2 linked regions of the Gloeobacter violaceus PCC 7421 genome follow. The protein of the gene in region 1 interacts with the protein of each later gene in a pairwise test. Links are inferred from orthologs where the notes say so. Each region holds a gene or a part of one and is shown in the gene's direction. Other genes may lie near its edges.

Region 1 (10,299 bases):
AGTGCGCCGGTGTCAGCCGAGCCTTCCGGTTCGAGCGAGGCGCCGAACGCAGCCTCGACGGTCGGACAGAGCCCGGCAAATAATGGCGAAGTGGGCGATTTGCTCGACGAGACGGTGGTCACCGCCACCCGCACCCGCGAGCGCGTCCAGGACGTGCCGCGCACGGTGACGGTGGTCAGCCGCCGGCAAGTCGAGCAGCAGTCGCTGCTGACTACCAATCTCGGGGATATTTTGGGATTCACCGTACCGGGCTACAGTGCGCCCTCCGACGGCCCCGCCCGGGGCACTTACCGGGGCCGCGACGTACAGACGCTCATCGACGGCATTCCCCAAACGGGCAACTACGCCTACAGCAACCAGTTGCGCTTCATCGTGCCGGTGTCGATCGAACAGATCGAGGCGGTGGGCGGTCCCTCGGCCCTCTACGGTGACGGAGCCACCGGCGGTACGATCAACATCCTGACGCGCAGGGGCACCGAGACTCCCCAGGCCAAGACCCGCATCGGCTTCAACCTGGGCCTCAGCAACCTGAGCGGCGGTCCCGGTTACCTGTTCGAGCAGTTTGCCTCGGGCAAAGCGGGGGCTTTCGACTACGCAATTACCGCCAGCTACACCGGGTTGGGCAGCGTCTACGACGCGCGGGGCGCTCAGATTCCCAACGAATGGTTCGGGACCCTGGGCAACACCAACACCTACAACCTCTACGGCAAGTTTGGCCTCGATCTGGGGGCGGACCAGCGGCTGCAGTTCACCGCCGGGTATGCCAACGATCTGACCGACCCTAACAGCATCAGCGATCCGGCCGTCACCACCAGCGGCGGCTTGCAGTTTGCCGGCGCCAAAAATGGCCGAATCCAAATCCAAAACAGCCCCTACAGCCCACAACCCACCAAGCGCAATTTGCAGTTGGCCCTGGAGTACAACCACAACAAGTTTCTGGGGGGAAGCAAGCTGCTTGCCCAAGCCTCCCACCGCAACTCTTTTGAGCTGACGACCGTGAACGATAGCCGCTTTACCGCCGACGGCAGCGGCGGTCCGTTCGATTCGATCAACCGCGGTGTGTGGGGCGAGTACATCACCACCGCCCGGGTGCAGGTGGAAACGCCTTTTTCCGACAACTTCAAGCTGCTGTGGGGCAGCGATTTCAAGAACGACCCGGTCGAAGCCTGGCAGCTGGAGACGTTCGATCCCAAAATTTATGACGAAAGCGGCGGCTTTATCCAGCGCCGGTCGGGAAATTTCCTCTTCAACCCGGCCTATACCCTCACCAACATCGCGGGCTTTTTGCAGGCCAACTGGAACATCAGCGATCAATGGATCATCAATGGCGGCCTGCGCTACGAAAACGTCAGCTTTAGCGTTGGTGACTTCGTCGCCTCCAATACGGGCCAATCGGTTACGGGAGGAAGCCTCAACTTCAACTCCACCGTCTTCAACCTTGGAGTTGTCTACAAACCAAGCAACGAGATCAGCTTGTTTGCCAACTTCGGCCAGGGCTTTTCGCTGCCCGTCTTCGCCAACCCCCTCACCAATGCCTCGTCGGGTTTTGCGGTTTCCAATTCGCTCACTGCGCTCCAGCCGAAGCTGGTCGACAGCTACGAGCTCGGAGTGCGCGGCCGCTGGCGATCGATCCAGTCGTCGCTTTCGGCCTACTACACGTTTTCGTCCCTCGATGTCGGCTTTGTGCAGGTAAGCCCCACCCAATTTCAGAGCGTGCGCTCGCCCCAGCGCACCTATGGGCTGGAGGCGACCCTCTACGCCCAGCCTGGCCCCGGTTGGACCCTGGGCACGACCGCCGCCTGGGTGCAGGGCGAGCAAGATCCGTTCAACACCGGCGACTACTACCCTTTGAATTCCTACAGCGTCAACCCGCTCAAGGCGACCTTCTACCTCGAGAATCAGACGGCGCCGGGCTGGCGCAACCGTCTGCAGGTGCTCTTCTCCGGCTACCGCGACGTGGCTTACAACGCCATTCTGCCCACGGGCTTTCGTGTCGAGCAGGCGCCCGTGGGCAGCTACGCGACGGTCGACTACCTCAGCAGCATCCAGATGGGGGCCGGGACGCTCGAAGTCGGTGTACGCAACCTGCTCAACAACCAGTACTCGCCGGTCTACTCCCAGTACCTGTCCGGATTTAACGACCGCAACAACTTTGCCGCCCGAGGCGCCACGCTCAATGTCGCCTATAACTTTGGGTGGTAGTGCCCTATCGGCGCGGCCAGAGGTAGATCCCGCCGGAGATAAGGGTCAGAGCCACCGCTGCCCAAAAGAGCACCTCGCCCCCCGGCCACAGCATGATCAAAAAGATCACCGCCAGGATCTGCACGACGGTCTTGGCCTTGCCCCAGTTGTTGGCACCGCTGATTTTGCTCTGGCCCACCCGCCAGCCCGCCACCGCCAACTCCCGCGCCAGGATCAAAAACACCCCCCAACCGGGCAGTTGGCCCAATTCCACCAGCATCAGCATCGGAGCCAGCACCAGCAGCTTGTCCACCAGCGGGTCGAGAAATTTGCCCAGCTCAGTCACCTGACCCAACCGGCGGGCCAGATAGCCGTCGAGCCAGTCGGTGGCAGCCGCCAAGGCAAAGATCACTGCCGCGGCGATGCGTTGCCCCGGCCCCGGCACGGGTGCCAAAATCACCAACAAAGCCGGAACGGCCAAAAGGCGGCTGAAGGTGATCCAGTTGGGCAGATTCACAGGCGCATGGGATGGCGACGCGTTCCTGTTCAGGATAGTCTGGGCGCAACAGCGGCGGTACATCTGCGGGCCGGATCCTATGAATCAGTCGTTCCTGCAAAGCGAAACCTTTAAGAAAATTCAAAGCCAGCTGACCAGCCCGACCCTGAGCAAACTGCAACGCCAGTTTTCAGGCCCGCAGTACAAGGGCGTCGGGCGGGTCGTGCTCGTCTTCGCGGGTCTGACGCTGCTGACGCTGTGGGTAATCCAGCCGCCCGCTTCCACTACGGCGAGCACTCCCCAAGCCGAACCGGCCCGCACCCCGCCCACGAGCGTGCGCCCGAGCGCGAGCCTGCGCCGGTCGCGGCCCGAAATTGCCGACAGCTCCGAAGAAGCGAGCACTCCCGCCCCTACCCGGGCGCGCACCATCGGCAGCGAGAGCGCCGAACGCCCCGAGCCTTCCGCCCCGCCCGCACCCGCTCCCATCCCGCAGAGCGCTCCGGCGGCACCCGTCGCCGCCGCCCCGCCCGCGCTGGTGCCGCCCCAGGCCCCCCCTACCCAAGCGCCCCCACCCGCTCCGCCCCAACTGGTGAGCATCGCCACCGGCGGCGAGTCGCGCTTTGCCGTTTTGCGCTACGACAACCGCACCCAGACGGTGGCTGCCAGCGACCGCATCGGTCCCTGGCAGGTGAGCCAGATCCGACCCGAGCAGGTGATTCTCAAACAGGGCAGTAAGCAACTGATTTTGTCCTTCTCGCGCACGGGCAATCTGCCCCCGCCGCCACCGGCCAATGCCTCGGGCTCCGAATCGGGCTCCAGCGGACGCCGCCCGCTCACCCCCGGGGCATTCCCCCCCGGCGCCAACACCCCGACCCCTTCTCCTCCCGAAGAAGAAGTGCAGCAGCAGGTCATTCCGCCTCAGCCGGCTCCGGAACCCGGCAACCCCGAGCAGCCGCAGCAACAACCCGGCCAGCAACCCGGCCAGCAACCGCAGGAACAGGAAACCGACGCGGTCCGGCCCGACAGCAACCGCTAAGGCTCCGTGTCCCCGATACACTTTGGGCGCCTCGGCCTGCACGATCCGCCCCGAGCATGGATTTTGTTTGCGTGGGCGCACACTTTGGAGCATGAACCGCTCTAAGATTATCCATATTGCGCCGCAGGGAACCTTTGTGACCACCGTTCTTTCCAAAGCCGTTCTGGTTGCCCGCCGCCAGGAGTTTCGCCGCCGCCGCTGGCTGTGGCGCTTGCTCGGGCTGTGGCGGGTGCTGCTGGCCGCCGGTCTGGCCGCCGGTCTGGTGTGGCTTGCCCGCGAGCCTTTTTGGCAGATTCGTTCTGCCGGGGCGGTGCGGATTGTCGGCTACGAGCGGTTGCAGCTCGATCAACTCCAGCGGGTTCTCAAACTCGATTACCCCCAACCGATTCTGTCGGTCCGCCCCGAACAACTTCAGCAACGCTTGCTGGAAGCTCTACCCCTCGAGGCGGTTCGCGTCGAGCGCCAGCTGCTGCCCCCTTCGCTGAGCATCGAGGTGCAGGAGCGCGAACCGGTGGCCTCTGCACCCCTACCGAATCGACCGGGGATCATCGACCGTAGCGGCGTGTGGATCGATTCGCATCAGTACCGCGACTTTCGCCCTCCCCAATTGACTGTATGGGGTTACTCCGCCGAGAAGGCATCTGTTTGGAAAGAACTCTACCCACAAGTTGCTCGCTCGCCCCTGGTCATTCGGGTAATCGATCTGCGCAACCCGGCGGATGTGATCTTGCGAAGCGAGTTGGGCGAAGTACATCTTGGCGCCTTCGGCCCTCAATTTTCGACACAATTGCGCCGACTCGATCAGATGCGCGAGGCGCTCAAGCGCTACCCGCCCGGCGAAGTTACCTTTATCGACCTGCGCAGTTCGCAGTCGCCGGTGTTGCGTTTGCGCAACCCGATACCTTAAGGAAAGCACTACCCTTTTTGCTACGGGCAGTCTAGTATAGGGCCAATTCATTCGTCCGCCACTACCTGCAGGACAGCAAAGCATGGGTATATTCGACAGCAATCCCGACGAAAAAATTCAGGCCGCTGCCTACTTCCAATCAAAAAGTCATGTAAGATTAAACGAAACTTCCGCGGGTTCTTACCGGGCGATGGCTCCTCAACCAGGCATGGGCATGCGTATAGATGAGATCGTTCCTAGCAGCGTCGCATTAATCAAAGTCGTCGGTGTCGGTGGCGGCGGCGGCAACGCGGTCAACCGCATGATCGCAAGCAACGTCGTCGGCGTCGAATTCTGGGCGATTAACACCGACGCCCAGTCGCTCACCCAGTCGAGCGCTCCCCAGCGGCTGCAGATAGGCCAGAAACTCACCCGCGGCCTCGGAGCCGGGGGCAACCCGTCCATCGGCCAGAAGGCGGCCGAGGAGTCGCGTGAGGAGATCATGACGGCCCTCGAAGGGGCCGATCTGGTGTTCATCACGGCGGGCATGGGCGGCGGCACCGGCACCGGGGCGGCGGCGATCGTCGCCGAGGCGGCCAAAGAAGTGGGTGCACTGACCGTGGCGGTGGTCACCCGGCCCTTTACCTTTGAAGGGCGTCGCCGCATGCAGCAGGCCGATTCGGGCATCGAGGCGCTGCAGGGCCGAGTCGACACGCTGATTGTGATCCCCAACGACAAATTGCTCTCGGTGATCTCCGAGCAGACGCCCGTGCAGGAGGCGTTTCGGATCGCCGACGACATCCTGCGCCAGGGTGTGCAGGGCATCTCCGACATTATTACTATCCCGGGGCTCATCAACGTCGATTTTGCCGACGTGCGCGCGATCATGGCCGACGCCGGTTCCGCCCTGATGGGGATCGGTATGGGTTCGGGCAAGTCCCGCGCCCGCGAGGCGGCGATGACGGCGATCTCTTCGCCTTTGCTCGAATCGTCCATCGAAGGGGCAAACGGCGTGGTGCTCAACGTCACCGGCGGCCACGATCTGACCTTGCACGAGGTCAACGAAGCGGCGGCGGTCATTTACGAAGTGGTCGATCCGAACGCCAACATCATCTTCGGTGCGGTGATCGACGAGAAGCTTCAGGGCGAACTGCGCATCACCGTGATTGCCACCGGCTTCAACGGCATCGCCCCAGCGGTCAAGGCGGGCAAAGCGCGCCTGTCTGAATCATCGGCCGAGGGTTTGACCGGCAAGGCGCCGTCGAACAACGGCCCGAACCCCGCTTCACCCAATCGGGGCACTGCGGGCGAAGACGTGCTGGATATTCCCGAATTTTTGCGCCGCCGCCGGCCGTTGGTCTAGTTCGCCCCTTCCAGTGCGACCCGACCGGCCCCGGTGCCGGAGAATTGTCATGTGCGAGTGATGGGAGGAAGGGTGTAGATGCGCATCACGGTACTGTCGGGAAGCGATTCGCCCGAGCGGGAGGTGTCGCTGGTGAGCGGCCGGGCCGTGCAAGCGGCTCTCGAAACGTTGGGCCATGAAGTGACCATGGTCGATCCCGGCCCGGATCTGCCGGTGCGCCTATTGGAAAACCCGCCCGATTTTGTCTGGATTGCGCTGCACGGCGACAAAGGCGAAAACGGCAAATTGCAGGGGTTGCTCGACTGGCTGGGCTTGCCCTACAACGGTTCGGGGGTAACGGCGAGTGCCATTGCCATGGACAAAGTCGTCTCCAAGCGGTTGTTCGTCGCCGAGGGCATCCCCACCCCCGCCTACCGGGTGGCCGAAGCGGTGCCGCAGGTGAGCGAGTGTCAGGCGTGGTTGGCGGCTTTGGGATCGCCGGTGGTGGTCAAACCCGCGGACGGCGGTTCGACGGTTGGGGTGACGATCGCCCGTGAGGCCGGGCACCTCCCTGAGGCGGTGCGTCTGGCCCTGCAGTATTCGCCCCAGGTGCTCATCGAGCAGTATATTCCAGGGCAGGAAATCACCGTGGCACTACTTGACGGGTTGGTGCTGCCTGCGATCGAAATCGTTCCGCAGGGGCGCGATTTTTATGACTACGAGGCGAAGTACGCCCCGGGCGGCTCGCGCCATCTGATTCCCCCCAATCTCGCAGCCGATGTGCTCAAGGCGAGCGTCGATGCCGCCTACCGCGCCTGCCGGGCGGTGGGCAGCACAGGCCTGGTGCGCGCCGATGTGCGCGTCGATCCTGAAGGGCGGCCGTGGGTGCTCGAAGTCAATACCCTGCCGGGCATGACCGCCACCTCTTTGGCGCCTGAGGCAGCCCAGGCGGCGGGCATCGATTTTGAGCAGTTGATTCAGCGGATTATCGACCGTTCGCTGGATTGAGCGGATGGGACCTTGGCTTTCCATCACTTTGCTGCGTCCGGAAGCTTACGCCTGGGGTCTCTGTAGGCGCAACCGCAAGAACATCGTTCCCGCAACGGGGGTTGCATAGTAAGCTTCCATAGGCTCGAAGCCCGCAGCGCGATACATCGCTTGCGCGGTGACCATCGCGGGCAGCGTATCAAGACGCATCTCGCGATAGCCCTTCTTGCTCGCCTCGCCGATCACGGCGAGCATCAGTGCCTTGCCGATGCCGCGTCCCCGGCCTTCTGAAGCGACGTAAAGCCGCTTCATCTCGCAAACTCCCTCGATCGACAGCGGTCGCAATGCAACGCATCCCAGGGGACTGTTGCTCTCGTCGCGTGCAAGAAGCAGTGCGCCCGCCGGCGGTGCATACTTGCCTGGCAGGCCGGCGAGTTCAGACTCGAAATCCTGATAGCTCAGATCGAGCCCGAGCGACGTGGAGTAGGCTTGAAATAAGCCGGTGATGATCGCGAGATCGTCCGTGCTGCTGGCGGGCCTGATCGATATCATTGTCGAACTTCTATCGAGTTGCGTCGGAACCTTTGAAATTCCTGCAATGTCAAATCCGTTTGAACCGTCAGGCCGGGCATTGGGAAAAATGAACTGGCACCTAACACCTCAAACAAACATGACAGTGCGGATTCGATATAAGGCATCCCTCAGATTAGAGCAGGTTACAGAGTAGATTGAGACCATATTGCTTCAGGAAAACGGCTTGATTTTCCGAGAAGCTGTGTGATCATCTCTGTGCGGGATGTCACCTCAAGCTTTCGGTACATGCGCTTCAAAGCTTGCTTGACGGAATTTTCGGTAATCCACAGTTCAGTGCCGATTTCTGCGTTCGTTCGGCCCAGTGCCACCAGTCCGGCAATCTGCAGCTCACGGGGTGTCAGGCGATGGGCGGCAAGCGTTTGGAACTGGGGCTTTGGGGAGGCGCGGGCAGTTGTCGTCCACACCGACAGATGTAAACAAATGGCGCTCAGGTCGGTCAGATTTTGGTGGTCAAAGGCGGGCATGGATCTTGCGCGGGTGCAGCCCACCGCGCCCACCAGCTGGTTACGATCGAGAACGGGTCCTGCCATCACATGCCAGTGGTCGGGGCGGGGGCAAACGAGGGCCCACGCCCTGGGCGACGTCACCAATCCTTCGTGCACCGGAGTGTGGCGCTCGGCAATGTAGCGCGCTATGGGGTTGCGCTCGATAGATAGGGCAACGTTTAAAACAGGGCGAAGTTTTCGGTCGCTCAGAAGCCGATCGAACAAAAAGATTCCCGACCGCTGGGCTGCAAAGTAAGCACCGATTTTTGGAGCGAGGTGGGATTGGAGGTTTTCTTCACCTTCTATCTGGTGAATTTCTTCGAACAATTGCTGCAGAGAAATCATCACCGTGCCTCAAAGAGTACCCGAACGGGGACTGGCTTCGGGGGATTGCCGTTTCTAGTATAAGGATGAATTGCACCGCAAACACCCACAGGATTGATTTATGAGCGACTTGCAAAAATACATCGTTGGTCTGGTGATGTATCCCGGTATGACAGCCCTTGACATTGTCGGACCCCAGACCGTTTTGGGTGCGCTTCCGAATATGCGACTCCACCGAATCTGGAAAACGCTGGACCCGATCAGCACCGACGATGGGATGGTGATTGTGCCGGACACCACCTTTGAAAATTGCCCGCCCCTGGATGTAGTTTGTGTCGGCGGCGGTCTTGGACAGAGGGCGGTAGTAGACGATCCGCAGGTGCTGGAATTTCTGCGCAGGCAAGGCAGTGGAGCAAAATTTGTCACCTCGGTGTGCGGCGGGTCGGAATTTCTGGCGAAGGCGGGACTGCTGCAGGGCTACCGATCAGCCACCCACTGGACAGCGCGTAAACAGCTGGCAGAACTGGGCGTTGAAGTCGCAGCGGAGCGGGTTGTCATCGACCGCAACCGCATGAGTGGCGGGGGAGTGACTGCAGGTATCGATTTTGGTTTGGTGCTTGCGGCAGCGCTCTGCGGCGAGCAAACGGCCAAGATTGTTCAATTGTTGTTGGAGTACGATCCGGCTCCTCCATTCGATGCCGGTTCGCCGGAAAAAGCGGGACTGGATTTGGTGAATCAGGCGTTATTGTACGCCGAAGGCACACTGAATTTAAAAGTGAATTAAACACACGATAGCCTCAGGTGACAGGCGGTCCGAAGAATTGTTTTTGATTTGAACTGACACCTGACACCTGGTGTTGCACGAGGATCTGTAGGCGGAATGAGTTTACGCTTACAGGGGCACTTGTTCGCTTGCGCAGGAATTGATGCGAGTAGATTTATTACAAGAGATACCGGGCAAGCTTTTCAAACATGCGCGTCTACTACCACGGAATTGGCTTGCGGTCGCGGAAGAAGCCGCCGGTAGGACCGTTGTCGGGCAGTGTCGCAAGCCAGACAACTGTGTCGGCTCCCTGCTCGGGGGTGCGCGCAGCGCCGGGGCCACCCATGTCGGTCTTCACCCAACCCGGGCAGAGGGCGTTGACCAGTATTTTCGTATCCGCCAGTTCGTTGGCCAGAATGCGCGTCACGGCATTGAGGGCCGTCTTCGAGACGCGGTAGGCAGGATAGCCGCTGCCCATGTCGGCAAGTTGCCCGGCGCCGGAAGAGACGTTCACCACCCGGCCACGGCCCTGCATCAAAGGCACCAGGGCGTGGGCAACCAGAACCGGGCCGAGGGTGTTCGTCTCGAAGGTGGTGCGCAGCATGTCCAGGTCAGCATCGAGCAGCCGGGCGGCATCGGCGCCGCCGTCCTGGAGAATGCCGGCGTTGTTGACCAGAATGTCGAGGCGGCCAAAGCGCTCGCGCACGAAACCGGCCAGCGCTTCGGCACTCGCCGGGTCGGTAACGTCGAGCGGGTGAAAAAGTACATCCAGACCTTCCGATTGCAACTTTTCAGCGGCGGTTTTTCCCTGTTCCGGGTCGCGGCTGGTGAGGATCACCCGGTGGCCGAAGTTGGCGAGTTGACGGCTCACCTCGAAGCCGATACCGCGATTGCCCCCGGTCACGACCGCCAGTTTCTTGTCCATGAATGTTCCTCCGAATGTAGCGCCCATCCCATTTTGAACACCGGATCCTTACCGCTTCGCATCCCCCCCGGGTGGATATGGCGAAAAAATGGAGGCGCTATGGTATGTAGAGGCTTTGGGAATACAGGGTGAATTTACGGCTGCCGCTGCTGGCGATGCACATTCCGGATGGGTTTTTGAGCCTGCCCGTCTGCCTGGCCATGGGTCTGGTGTCTCTGGTGATCTTGGGCATCGCCCTGCGCCAGGTCGAGCGCCAGTTCGCCGACCGGCTGGTGCCTTT
Region 2 (10,172 bases), 1.9 Mb from region 1 along the record:
CCCTGGAACCGAGTTCAAGGTTATCGCGGGTCACCCCCCACGAAGGCTGCTTGATCAGTTCAACATCCTTGAGGCCGTGCTTCTCGAAGTACCCTTTGACCTTGGCGATGATGATGGGCGACGCGTCCGTCTGGCCTACGAAGCCGATCCGAACCGCCGTCACCTCAGGCGCGTCCGCCGCCCCCGCGTACCCGGGTACCAGCAATAAACCGGCCGAGGCGGCCCCGCTCACCTGCAAAAACTGGCGTCTGGTCGGTTTCCACCGTGCAGATTGCTCAAAGTCGGCGGCCTGGGCGCCGGCGCCCCTCTGGCCAAGTGGTTTACCTGCCATAGTGTGTCCTCTTCTTCAAATCGCTGCCGATACCAGTCGGGAGCCAGGTGCACCGCGACGCCAAAGCGAACCGCAGTGCATCGTTGACCTCCACGACCGCAATCGTAATCGAGACTATGCATAGAGAAAAGTCGATTTACATAATACAAATCATAGATATTAATCTATGCTAAGGGTTGCACAGCGGACACTGGGCCGGATCCGCCGCGAGCAGGCCGTCCGGCCTGGACACGACCTCTTGCCATATGCAGCGCGAGCAACCGTGGACTTCGGCGCGGGGCAAGTCGGTGGGCGTGCCGCACAGCGCGCAGGGCAAGCCGCGCCGAAGTGCGATCATGCCGTATCCCGGATGGCCGCAGCGGGGGCAAAATTGGTGGAGTTTTTCGACTAGATTGCGGGCGGCCTGGGCGATCACCCCCATGCGGGTCGGATTGTACAAAGCGCGCATGTCCGTCTCAAGGTGCACCCGCCCCGAGCGGGCCAGGGCAAAGGCGACCGCTTCCTTCAGCTGCTGCGGATCGACGACGCCTTTGAGAAGAGTGTCCTCGGGGAGGCCGGTACCCACGATCAGCCCGTGCTCGGGAAATCCAACCCGCTGCGCAAAAGCGAGGGCCTCCGGCAGACTGCGGACGGCACCGGCGGCAAAATTGGTCTGGGTCGAGAACGCTTCGCCCGCCACCTCCAGGTGGTGCTCGTCGTCGATGAGCACGACGATCTCGCGGTTGGCAGGCACAAAGGGCAGACCCGGATGGGGGCCGAAACTGCCTTCGCTTGCTATGCCCACCGCCAGTCCGGTGGCGGCCATGCCGGCACGGGCCTTGGCGCGGGCCGTCTGTAGCTGATCGCCGGGACGGGGCGCTTCGCGGGTAAACGTTCCGAAGCGGTCGCTATCGAAATCCGCCGGCGGGACAAGCACCTGCAACCCCAGGCCCGAGGCGAGCACCGGGGCAATCGCCGTCTCCTTGCGATGCATGGTGGCAAGCACCGCCGCGCGGCCGCCGAGCAGCGGATGGGAACTGGTGGTGTTTTGTTGCATCTTGCGACAGAAAGGCGAGTGGTTTCTTTAGAATTTGCAAACGAAGTTGTCGAATTTAGAAGAATACTAAGTGGCGGTGAAGAAGCCCAAAAAACCGGGCTGGGCAGACCCTGGGCCATGTTAGTGAAGTAGGACCGAAGCTGGAGCGGCCCGATGCAGACAGACCTGAAGTGCGCTATCCGCGAACGCGACGTCGAGCGGGCAACCGACATCCTCATGCAACTGCAGCAGCGCATGAGCGGCGAGCGGGTGGCCGATGTGTTGCTCTCGTGCATCGAACGGCTGGCCTGGCACGAAGGGGATGAGCCGGCGGCAAACTGGTTGCTGAAAAATTCCTCCTCTGCATTCAAACACCGTTTTCCGGGCGCGTAAATTTTTCTGACCGGCAGCGCAACACGACCGGAATTTTCTGTAATTGCAGGCATAATTATTAGTGCTTTGTCCGGGGTTCGCGCAACGGGATCCTGCCGTGCCATAGGTCTTCGCGCGCCGCTGGGGCGCGATGCTTCCGAATGTGACAAATCCGGTGACGAGATTAAAATTTTGATAAACCAAAGTATAATGCTTAAGAAATCGTAAAGTAGCTGGGTAGGCTTGTCTCTGTTCCACGGGTGCAGGACCGGTTTTTGCTCAGCGCCCCTGGAGAAGATCTGTCGATGACCGAATCGCTCCTTTTCACAAGCTGGTGGATACCCTTCTATGGGCTGATCGGCGCGGTGTTGACCCTGCCCTGGGCGACGGTCGGGGTGCGTAGCGGCGGACCGCGGCCGGCGGCTTACTTCAACATTTTGATGGCGGTGCTGGCCCTAGTGCATGGCCTGACGTTGCTGCCCGCCGTCTGGGGGCGACTGCCGCTGCAGCTGGAATACACCTGGCTTGAAACACAGGGAATGCGTCTGGCCCTCGAATTGGAGGTCTCGCCGGTCACGATTGGCGCGGTGGTGGTCATTACGTTTTTGAGTTTGTGCGCCCAGATCTATGCCCTGGGTTACATGGAAAAGGACTGGGCGCTGGCGCGCTTCTTCGCGCTGTTGGGCTTTTTTGAAGGAGCGATCTGCGGCCTGGCGATGAGCAACAACTTGCTGTTGAGCTACGCGCTGCTGGAGATGCTCACCCTTTCGACTTATCTGCTGGTGGGCTTCTGGTACGCCCAGCCGCTGGTGGTGACCGCGGCGCGCGACGCCTTCCTGACCAAGCGGGTGGGGGATCTGTTGCTGTTGATGGGGGTGGTGGTCCTGGCCAATCTCGCCCCCAGCCTCAATTTTCAAGACCTGGCGCTCTGGGCTGAGACGGCCGATTTGCCCCCCTTGAGCGCCACACTCCTGGGACTGGCCCTGATTGCCGGTCCAATCGGCAAGTGTGCCCAGATCCCGTTGCACTTCTGGCTCGACGAGGCGATGGAAGGACCCAACCCCGCCTCGATCATGCGCAACTCGCTGGTAGTGGCCTGTGGAGCCTACGTGCTCATCAAGATGCAGCCGGTTCTGGCGCTTTCGCCCTGGGTACTGGGAGCCTTGCTGGTGGTGGGCACAGTGACGGCGGTCGGCGCCTCCTGTGTAGCCCTGGCACAGATCGACATCAAGCGTGCTCTCTCCCATTCGACAAGTGCCTACCTGGGCTTGGTGTTTGTCGCCGTGGGCCTCGAGCAAAACGAAGTGGCGCTGCTGCTGCTGCTGACCCACGCCGTCGCCAAGGCGTTGCTGTTTATGAGTGTCGGGGCGGTGATCTTGATTACCAGCACCCAGGATGTCACCGAGATGGGCGGGTTGTGGTCGCGCCTGCCGGCCACTACCACCGCCTTTGTGGTCGGAGGGGCCGCTTCGGTGTCGCTGCTGCCTCTGGGCACTTTTTGGGCTTCGATCTACGCGAGCGAGCGGCTTTGGACCTGGGCTCCCTGGGCGGTCGGGGTGTTGCTGCTGGTCAACGGGCTCACCGCTCTCAATCTCACCCGCGTTTACTGCCGGGTCTTCCTGGGGCCTCGACAGGCCAAGACCCGGCGCGCTCCCGAAATCGCCTGGCCGATGTCGGTGCCGATGTTGTCGCTTTCGATCATCAACATCCTCTCGCCGGTGATTCTGCTCCAGTTGGGACTTTTGACTTCGGTGGAAGGACCGGTGCCCACCTGGGTGTTCGGCGGTTCGCTGATGGCTTCCAGCCTGGCGGGCTGCCTGGTGGGCTGGTGGATCACCCACGAAAAGCTCCCGACCGCCTGGGTGCATGCTTCCTTTATTCAGACCTGGCGGGTGGCCCACGATTTTCTGGCCTACGATCTTTATATCGAGCAGTTCTACCGCCGGACCATTGTCGTCTGGGTGGCCGGGGCTTCGAGTTTGATGTCCAAGTTCGATCGCCACCTGGTCGACGGCGTGGTCAACATGATCGGGGTGGCTACGATTGCCGGGGGCGAAGGACTCAAACGCAGTGCGCCGGGACAGGCCCAGGCCTATTTGCTCACGATCCTGCTCGGGGTGATCGTGGTGTGCGCTTATCAACTGACGACTTTGTTGCGCTAGGAGCGGGTGGCGGCGATGCTCAGTTTGCTGGTCTGGTTGCCTATCCTGGGAGCGGCGGTGGTCGGTTGCTGGCCCGCCGGCGTATCGGCTGTCTGGCCGCGCCGGATTGCTCTGTTGGTGGCGTCTTTAGGGTTGGTGCTCTCGGCGGTCCTTGCCTTCCAGTACAATCCGGCCGACGGCGGGCTGCAATTTCGCGAATTTGTCCCCTGGATGACCTCGCTGGGTCTGTCCTACGAACTGGGCATCGACGGGTTGTCGCTGCCGCTGTTGCTGCTGAATGCCTTTTTGGTCTGGATAGCGATCTTCAGCAGCGACGAGAACGTCCAGCGCCCGCGCCTCTACTATGCGCTTTTGCTGCTTTTGTGCGGCGGGGTGGTGGGGGCTTTCGCCACCCAGAACGCACTGTTGTTTTTCTTGTTCTACGAACTGGAACTGATTCCGCTCTATTTGCTGATAGCCATCTGGGGTGGACCCCGGCGCAACTACGCCGCCACCAAGTTTTTGCTCTATACCGCCATCTCGGGGATCATGGTTTTGGTGGCGTTCTTCGGCCTGGCGGGTCTGGCGGGCATCGCCAATTATTCCTACGAAGTGCTGGCTGCCCACAATCTGCCCCTGGCCACCCAGTTTCTGCTGTTGGGGGCGGTGCTCGTCGCTTTTGGCATCAAGATTCCGCTCGTGCCTTTTCACACCTGGCTGCCGGACGCCCACGTCGAGGCGAGCACCCCGGTGTCGCTGCTGCTGGCGGGGGTGCTCCTCAAGCTCGGAACCTACGGCTTGTTGCGTTTTGGCCTGGGCTTTTTCCCCGAGGCCTGGAGTGTCGCAGCGCCCTGGCTTGCCGGTTGGGCGGTGGTGAGCGTCCTTTACGGCTGTCTGACGGCCATCGCCCAGAAGGACATGAAGAAAATGGTGGCCTACAGTTCGATCGGGCACATGGGCTATATTCTGCTCGCCGCCGCCGCCGCAACGCCTTTGAGTTTGCTGGGGGCGGTCGCCCAGATGGTGAGCCACGGCCTCATCTCGGGGCTGTTGTTTTTGCTGGTGGGGGTGGTCTACAAAAAAACCGGCACCCGCGACATCGACGTGTTGTGCGGTCTGCTGGCCCCGGAGCGCGGATTGCCCTTTGTCGGCAGCCTGATGATCTTGGCCGTGATGGCCTCCGCGGGCATCCCGAGCATGGTGGGCTTCGTGGCCGAATTCATCATCTTCCGGGCGAGCTACGCGGTTTTCCCGGTGCAGACCTTGCTGTGCATCCTCGGGACCGGCCTCACGGCGGTCTACCTGCTGATCTTGATCAACCGCGCCTTTTTTGGCCGTCTGCCGGCCCAGTTTGCCAACCTGCCGCAGGTGCGCTGGTCGGAGCGACTGCCGGGTCTGGCCATCGCCCTGCTGGTCGTCTTTTTGGGCCTGCAACCGCAGTGGCTGGTCCGCTGGAGTGAAGCGACCACCGCCGCCCTCGTCGCCGAGCGGCCCGCCCTGGCGGACGCGCTGCCCGCTAAAGCCGAGCGCACCCACACCGTCGCGGTGCGCCGCGCCCCTACCCCCTAAGGAGAACCGTCCGTGGTGATGTACGACCAGAAAGGCTCTTCCCATCCCCTCGGCAAGGTGATCTTGCGGATGGAGGCGGGCGGGGCGCTCCTGCCCGACGGTTCCGACAACCTGATGGAGGTGGTCGGTGTCCTCAAAAGCTACGGCGTGGTGCTCGACGCCTACTGGCGCAACCTGCTCTACATCGCCGATCGCCAGTTTCTGGTCTTCTTTCCGTTTTTCAAGTATTTCAACGGCAAGGTGAGCCTGCCGAAGCTGCTCGATCACTGGGCCCACCAGCGAATTAATTACGAATTTTCTGAGTACTGCATGAAGGCGATGCTCTGGCACGGGGCCGCCAAACTCGACGCCTACCTGGACAGCCCCGCCTTTGCCGAGCGGGCCGAGCGGGCGATCCGCGCCAAGATCAAGTTCAACCCGGCCGCCGGGCTGTTGCACCGCATATTCCCGGATTTCCTGCCGGAGTGGGCGCGCCAGAGCTGTTACTACAGCGTGCTGGGGCAGTTCTGGCGGGTGATGAGCCCGATGTTTCTGATCCTTTCCGACCGCTACGACCGGGGTGAGATCCGCTCGATTCCCGACGTGGTGGCCCACATCAAAGACGGTCTGGTGGAGGCGGCGAATCTGCCCCTTACCTACGCGGTCGATATTCGCGGCGAGCACTACGAACTGATTCCGGCCGAGGCCGGACTGCACTTTTTGATGGACGCCGCGGTGCCCTACGTCGAAGCGGTTTTCTTCCGCTCGTTTCCGTTTATGGGCACGGTCTCCTACAACGCCCAGGCGGGCCAAATTTCCGAAAATCAGGCCGATTTCAACTACGGCGCGCTCTACGCCGATCCGCTTCCCATCGGCGGCTCGGGCATTCCGCCGACGCTGTTGATGCAGGACATGAAGCAGCACCTGCCCAAGTACCTGCGCGAGTATTACCTGGGCAGCCTGCGCGGCGAAGAAGACATGCGGGTGCAAATCTGCGTGAGCTTCCAAAAATCGATGTTCTGTGTCACCACCGCCGCCATGCTGGGTCTTGCCCCCTACCCAATCGATACCGACGGACCTGATCAGCAGCGGGCCAACCGCGCCTATCTTGAAAACTGGATGGACCGGCTAATGCATTCTCGGCTGCCGGCGTTCAACTGATTGGAAGTACACGCACTCTCGAACGACCCCTATCTACAACAACAAGGGCTCCTACCTCCAATTCAGTTTGAAACTGATGCAGAGCGCTGGCGACGACGTTTGCCATGGTGCCCGGTAGGGTGTCCTGTGAGCGTACTTGCATGGCGCTGGGGCCATCTGCGCGAGTAGCAGCCAACACTGCTCCAAAATCTAAATCGTGGGTGAAAACGAGGTACCCATTGGCCTTCGCCTACAACACCAAGGCGCGATCTTCTGCTTTTGGGTCACCGATGCAGGACCAGTGCACTGCATCGAAACCGCTTTGCTCTAGAAATGGAAAATATCTAGACTGACAATCGGCGGCGAAGGTCGACCGCTTCGCCCAGTCAGCCATGCATGGCCGCGTCTCGCGCTCGGCCAATTTTGCCAAGGACGCGAAGCTTTATGCAAGAGGTCTATTTTACAAGCGGAATGGTACCGGCTAGATCAAATCGATCGACGGCATCCAGTTTGTCTTCCAGCTGAAAATACCTGACGACGATGGGAGCAGGCAATACGGTCCGAAACTTCTGGACGTAGGTTTTTTTAAGCTTGAGCTCGTCTTCGCGGATTTGAAGAACCTCGTCGATAAGCTGTTGGGCTTTTGGTTCGCCGAGGGGTTTGTTCTCAAAGACCGTATCGAGAATCGGAATGAACCGGTCGTTGAGTTTGGTAACCTCTGCCTGGTATTCCCGGTAGAGGGGCCAGAAAACTTCGCCTTCTTTCTCGCGCAGATTCATCGCCCTGGCTACCACTTCCTGGCGATCGGTCCGCAGCAACGAACGGGTCAAAGCGAGATCCGCCTTCACCTGTGCCGCAGCAGAGCCGCACAGGGTAAAAGTCAATCCAAGGGCAACCGGTAGTGCCCCCCACTTCTGCATGTGCATGATGCGTCTCCAGTTTGTCTAAAGCAACCAATTGAGTAAACGGAATCACCGCGGCCGGAGAGCAGTTCACGATGGTCTCCCTCTGCTGTTTCACGGGCTGATTGTTCGCTTCATCTTCAAAACGCTTCAAAGGATACTACCTGCCGGGAGATGGCGCAATACGGGCGGGAGCTTCGCTTGCGCACTATGATCGAAGGAGTGTTTTTGATCGGTCATGACTACACCTTTGCTTGGCCAGAGCGCCGAGGAACTGCGCATCTGGGTTGAATCCCAGGGCCAGCCTGCCTACCGCGCCCAACAGTTGCACCGTTGGCTTTACCAGCGGGGGGTGCGCTCGCTGATGGAGATTACCGACTGGCCCAAGGCGTGGCGCGAACAGGTGCACTCGGTGCCGGTGGGCCGCTCGCAGGTCGTGCGCCAAAGCGCTGCCGCCGACGGCACGATCAAGTACCTGCTTGCGGGGGCCGACGGCGAAACCGTCGAGACCGTGGGTATTCCGGCCGCCGAGCGGCTGACGGTCTGCGTTTCGTCGCAGGTGGGTTGTCCCATGGCCTGCCGCTTCTGCGCCACCGGCCAATCCGGTTTTGCCCGCAACCTGGGTGTGCACGAGATCGTCGATCAGGTGCTCACGGTGCAGGAGGGTTTCGGCCGCCGGGTGAGCCACGTTGTCTTCATGGGCATGGGTGAGCCGCTGTTGAACCTGGGAGCGGTGGTGCAGGCCCTCCGGGTGCTCAATGGCGACATCGGCATCGGCCAGCGGCAGATCACCGTCTCGACGGTGGGAGTACCGGGCCAGATTCGGCGGCTTGGAACCTACAAGCTGCAGATCACCCTGGCGGTGAGCCTGCACGCCCCCAATCAGGATCTGCGTCTCAAACTCATCCCAACCGCCCAGCACTATCCGATCGAGGAGCTGCTCGAAGACTGCCGCGACTATGTCGAGACGACCAACCGCCGGGTGAGCTTCGAGTACACGCTACTAGCCGGTATCAACGACGAGCCGCACCACGCCCGCGAACTGGCGGCGATTTTGCGCGGCTTCCAATCCCACGTCAATTTGATTCCTTACAACCCGATCGAAGGGGTCGAGTACGAGCGGCCGGGCGAGGCACGGGTGCGCGCTTTTGAGCGCGAACTTGTCCGCCACAAGATTGCCGCGAGCGTGCGGCACACCCGCGGTCTAGAGGAAGCGGCGGCCTGCGGCCAACTCAGGCGGCGCAGCCTGAGCGGCGAGGCGCAATCGGCGAGCACTCGCGCCTGAATCACCCATTGATACTTTTTAGGGGGTGACGGTGAACTTGGTGGGGCTGGAGGTGCGGCCGTTAGGCACCAAGACGACGATCTTGCCGGTCTTGGAACCGGCGTTGACCGTGGCGACGATCTCGTTGTCGGAGACGATGGTGAACGGGGCTGGCGTCTGGTTGGCGAAATCGACGCGGGTGGCATTGGCAAAGCCGACGCCGGTGACGGTGACGGCGGTGCCTATCGCTCCGGAAGTCGGGGAGAAACCGGTGATGTTCGGTTTTGAGATGTCTATCTTGCTGACGAAGACGTCGGATTTGCCCTTGTTGGTCAGCTGCAGGGCGTTGGCGGTCGGAAAGTTGGTGGAGGCAGTGTTCCCTTCGACATAGGCATTGCCCGCCTCGTCCACCGCGATGCCAGTGTAATCATCATCGTCACTGCCTCCCAGGTAGGTGGAGTAGACCAGGGCATTGCCCGAGGCGTTCAACTTGCTGACGAAGACATCGTTGGTGCCCTTGATTGTGGGCTGCAGGGCGTTGGCAGCCGGAAAGTTGGTGGAATAAGTGTACCCGGTCACATAGGCGTTGCCTGCCCCATCCACCGCGATGCTAGTGCCAAAATCATAGTCATTGCCCCCTAGATAAGTGGAGTAGGCCAGCGTCGGGTCGATCACCAACGGCCGAGTGCGGTCGTAGCGGCCCAATTGGAAGCCCACCGTCTTGTCGTTCGACTGCACGTACTGCCCCGGCACCACTCGGCGTCCGGCGCCGAACCGCTGATAGACGACGGGCCTGGGCTGGCGCACCTCCCCCACTTGCGTCTTCACCACCAGGGCGCCGTCTTTGTCGATGAGTACCTTCTGCCCGCCGCCGAAACGCAAGCGGATCCGACCCGGATTTGCCCCCGGTGCCACCACGAAGTCATACTCCAGCCGGCCGTTGTCGCTGTGGTAGACCAGATCGATGCCGCGGTAGACCGCCTGCACCCGCACCCGGCCGTAGGTGCCAATGTTCGTGCGCCATTGCTTCGGGTTGTTGCCTTTGAGGTAATTGACCTTGCCGGGCAGCGGCGACAAACCCTCCATGAGCGCATCGCGATTGGCCCCCACCAGTTCCATGCGCACCACCGAAGCGGGTCCGGACGCCTCCAGCTGCGTCGGGCCGGATTGCGGGCGGGCGTCGAGTTTGGGCAGATTGCGCTTCGGCCTGCTGCCCGGGACGAAAACGGCCTCGGCGGGCATCAAGAAGACGCGGTGGCCACCGGCGCGCGCCAGGAACTTCACCCGCTCGTCGGTCTGGCCGACGTTGGGCTCGAAGCTGACAGGCAGTCGGCCGTAGTTCTGATTCGCCTGCAGTTCAAGGGTCGCTTGCAGGGGAGCTGGCGTTTTGGGCGGCGGGACGGCGGCAGGGGTGGGCGCAGCCCACAGCAATGGCGGGTTGGCGAAAACGAACACCAGC

The links.
Region 2: the proteins of ftsZ (region 1) and rlmN interact in binary tests that used the Escherichia coli proteins (3 or more experiments, as listed by UniProt). The link is inferred for Gloeobacter violaceus PCC 7421 from one-to-one orthologs.

What each region holds. Positions count from the first base shown.
Region 1 is NC_005125.1:301,785-312,083, reverse strand. What follows is about bases 3,981-6,886. They hold ftsZ (cell division protein FtsZ), read left to right. Parts: upstream 3,981-4,810; coding sequence 4,811-5,962; downstream 5,963-6,886. Other genes in these bases: GLL_RS01585 (D-alanine--D-alanine ligase), read left to right, coding at 6,041-6,886; GLL_RS01595 (cell division protein FtsQ/DivIB), read left to right, coding at 3,981-4,620. Outside these bases: GLL_RS01610 (TonB-dependent receptor), read left to right, coding at 1-2,202; pgsA (CDP-diacylglycerol--glycerol-3-phosphate 3-phosphatidyltransferase), read right to left, coding at 2,207-2,698; GLL_RS01600 (hypothetical protein), read left to right, coding at 2,778-3,713; more of GLL_RS01595, read left to right, coding at 3,850-3,980; more of GLL_RS01585, read left to right, coding at 6,887-6,949; GLL_RS01580 (GNAT family N-acetyltransferase), read right to left, coding at 6,995-7,480; GLL_RS01575 (helix-turn-helix transcriptional regulator), read right to left, coding at 7,645-8,355; GLL_RS01570 (DJ-1/PfpI family protein), read left to right, coding at 8,453-9,115; GLL_RS01565 (SDR family oxidoreductase), read right to left, coding at 9,315-10,019; GLL_RS01560 (energy-coupling factor ABC transporter permease), read left to right, coding at 10,175-10,299. UniProt on the Escherichia coli protein: Essential cell division protein that forms a contractile ring structure (Z ring) at the future cell division site. The regulation of the ring assembly controls the timing and the location of cell division.
Region 2 is NC_005125.1:2,229,141-2,239,312, reverse strand. What follows is about bases 6,932-9,710. They hold rlmN (23S rRNA (adenine(2503)-C(2))-methyltransferase RlmN), read left to right. Parts: upstream 6,932-7,687; coding sequence 7,688-8,734; downstream 8,735-9,710. Other genes in these bases: GLL_RS10760 (SBBP repeat-containing protein), read right to left, coding at 8,753-9,710; GLL_RS10770 (hypothetical protein), read right to left, coding at 7,003-7,473. Outside these bases: GLL_RS10800 (CmpA/NrtA family ABC transporter substrate-binding protein), read right to left, coding at 1-331; GLL_RS10795 (DUF6671 family protein), read right to left, coding at 501-1,367; GLL_RS10790 (hypothetical protein), read left to right, coding at 1,521-1,739; GLL_RS10785 (NAD(P)H-quinone oxidoreductase subunit F), read left to right, coding at 2,024-3,880; GLL_RS10780 (NADH-quinone oxidoreductase subunit M), read left to right, coding at 3,896-5,428; GLL_RS10775 (CO2 hydration protein), read left to right, coding at 5,447-6,568; more of GLL_RS10760, read right to left, coding at 9,711-10,172.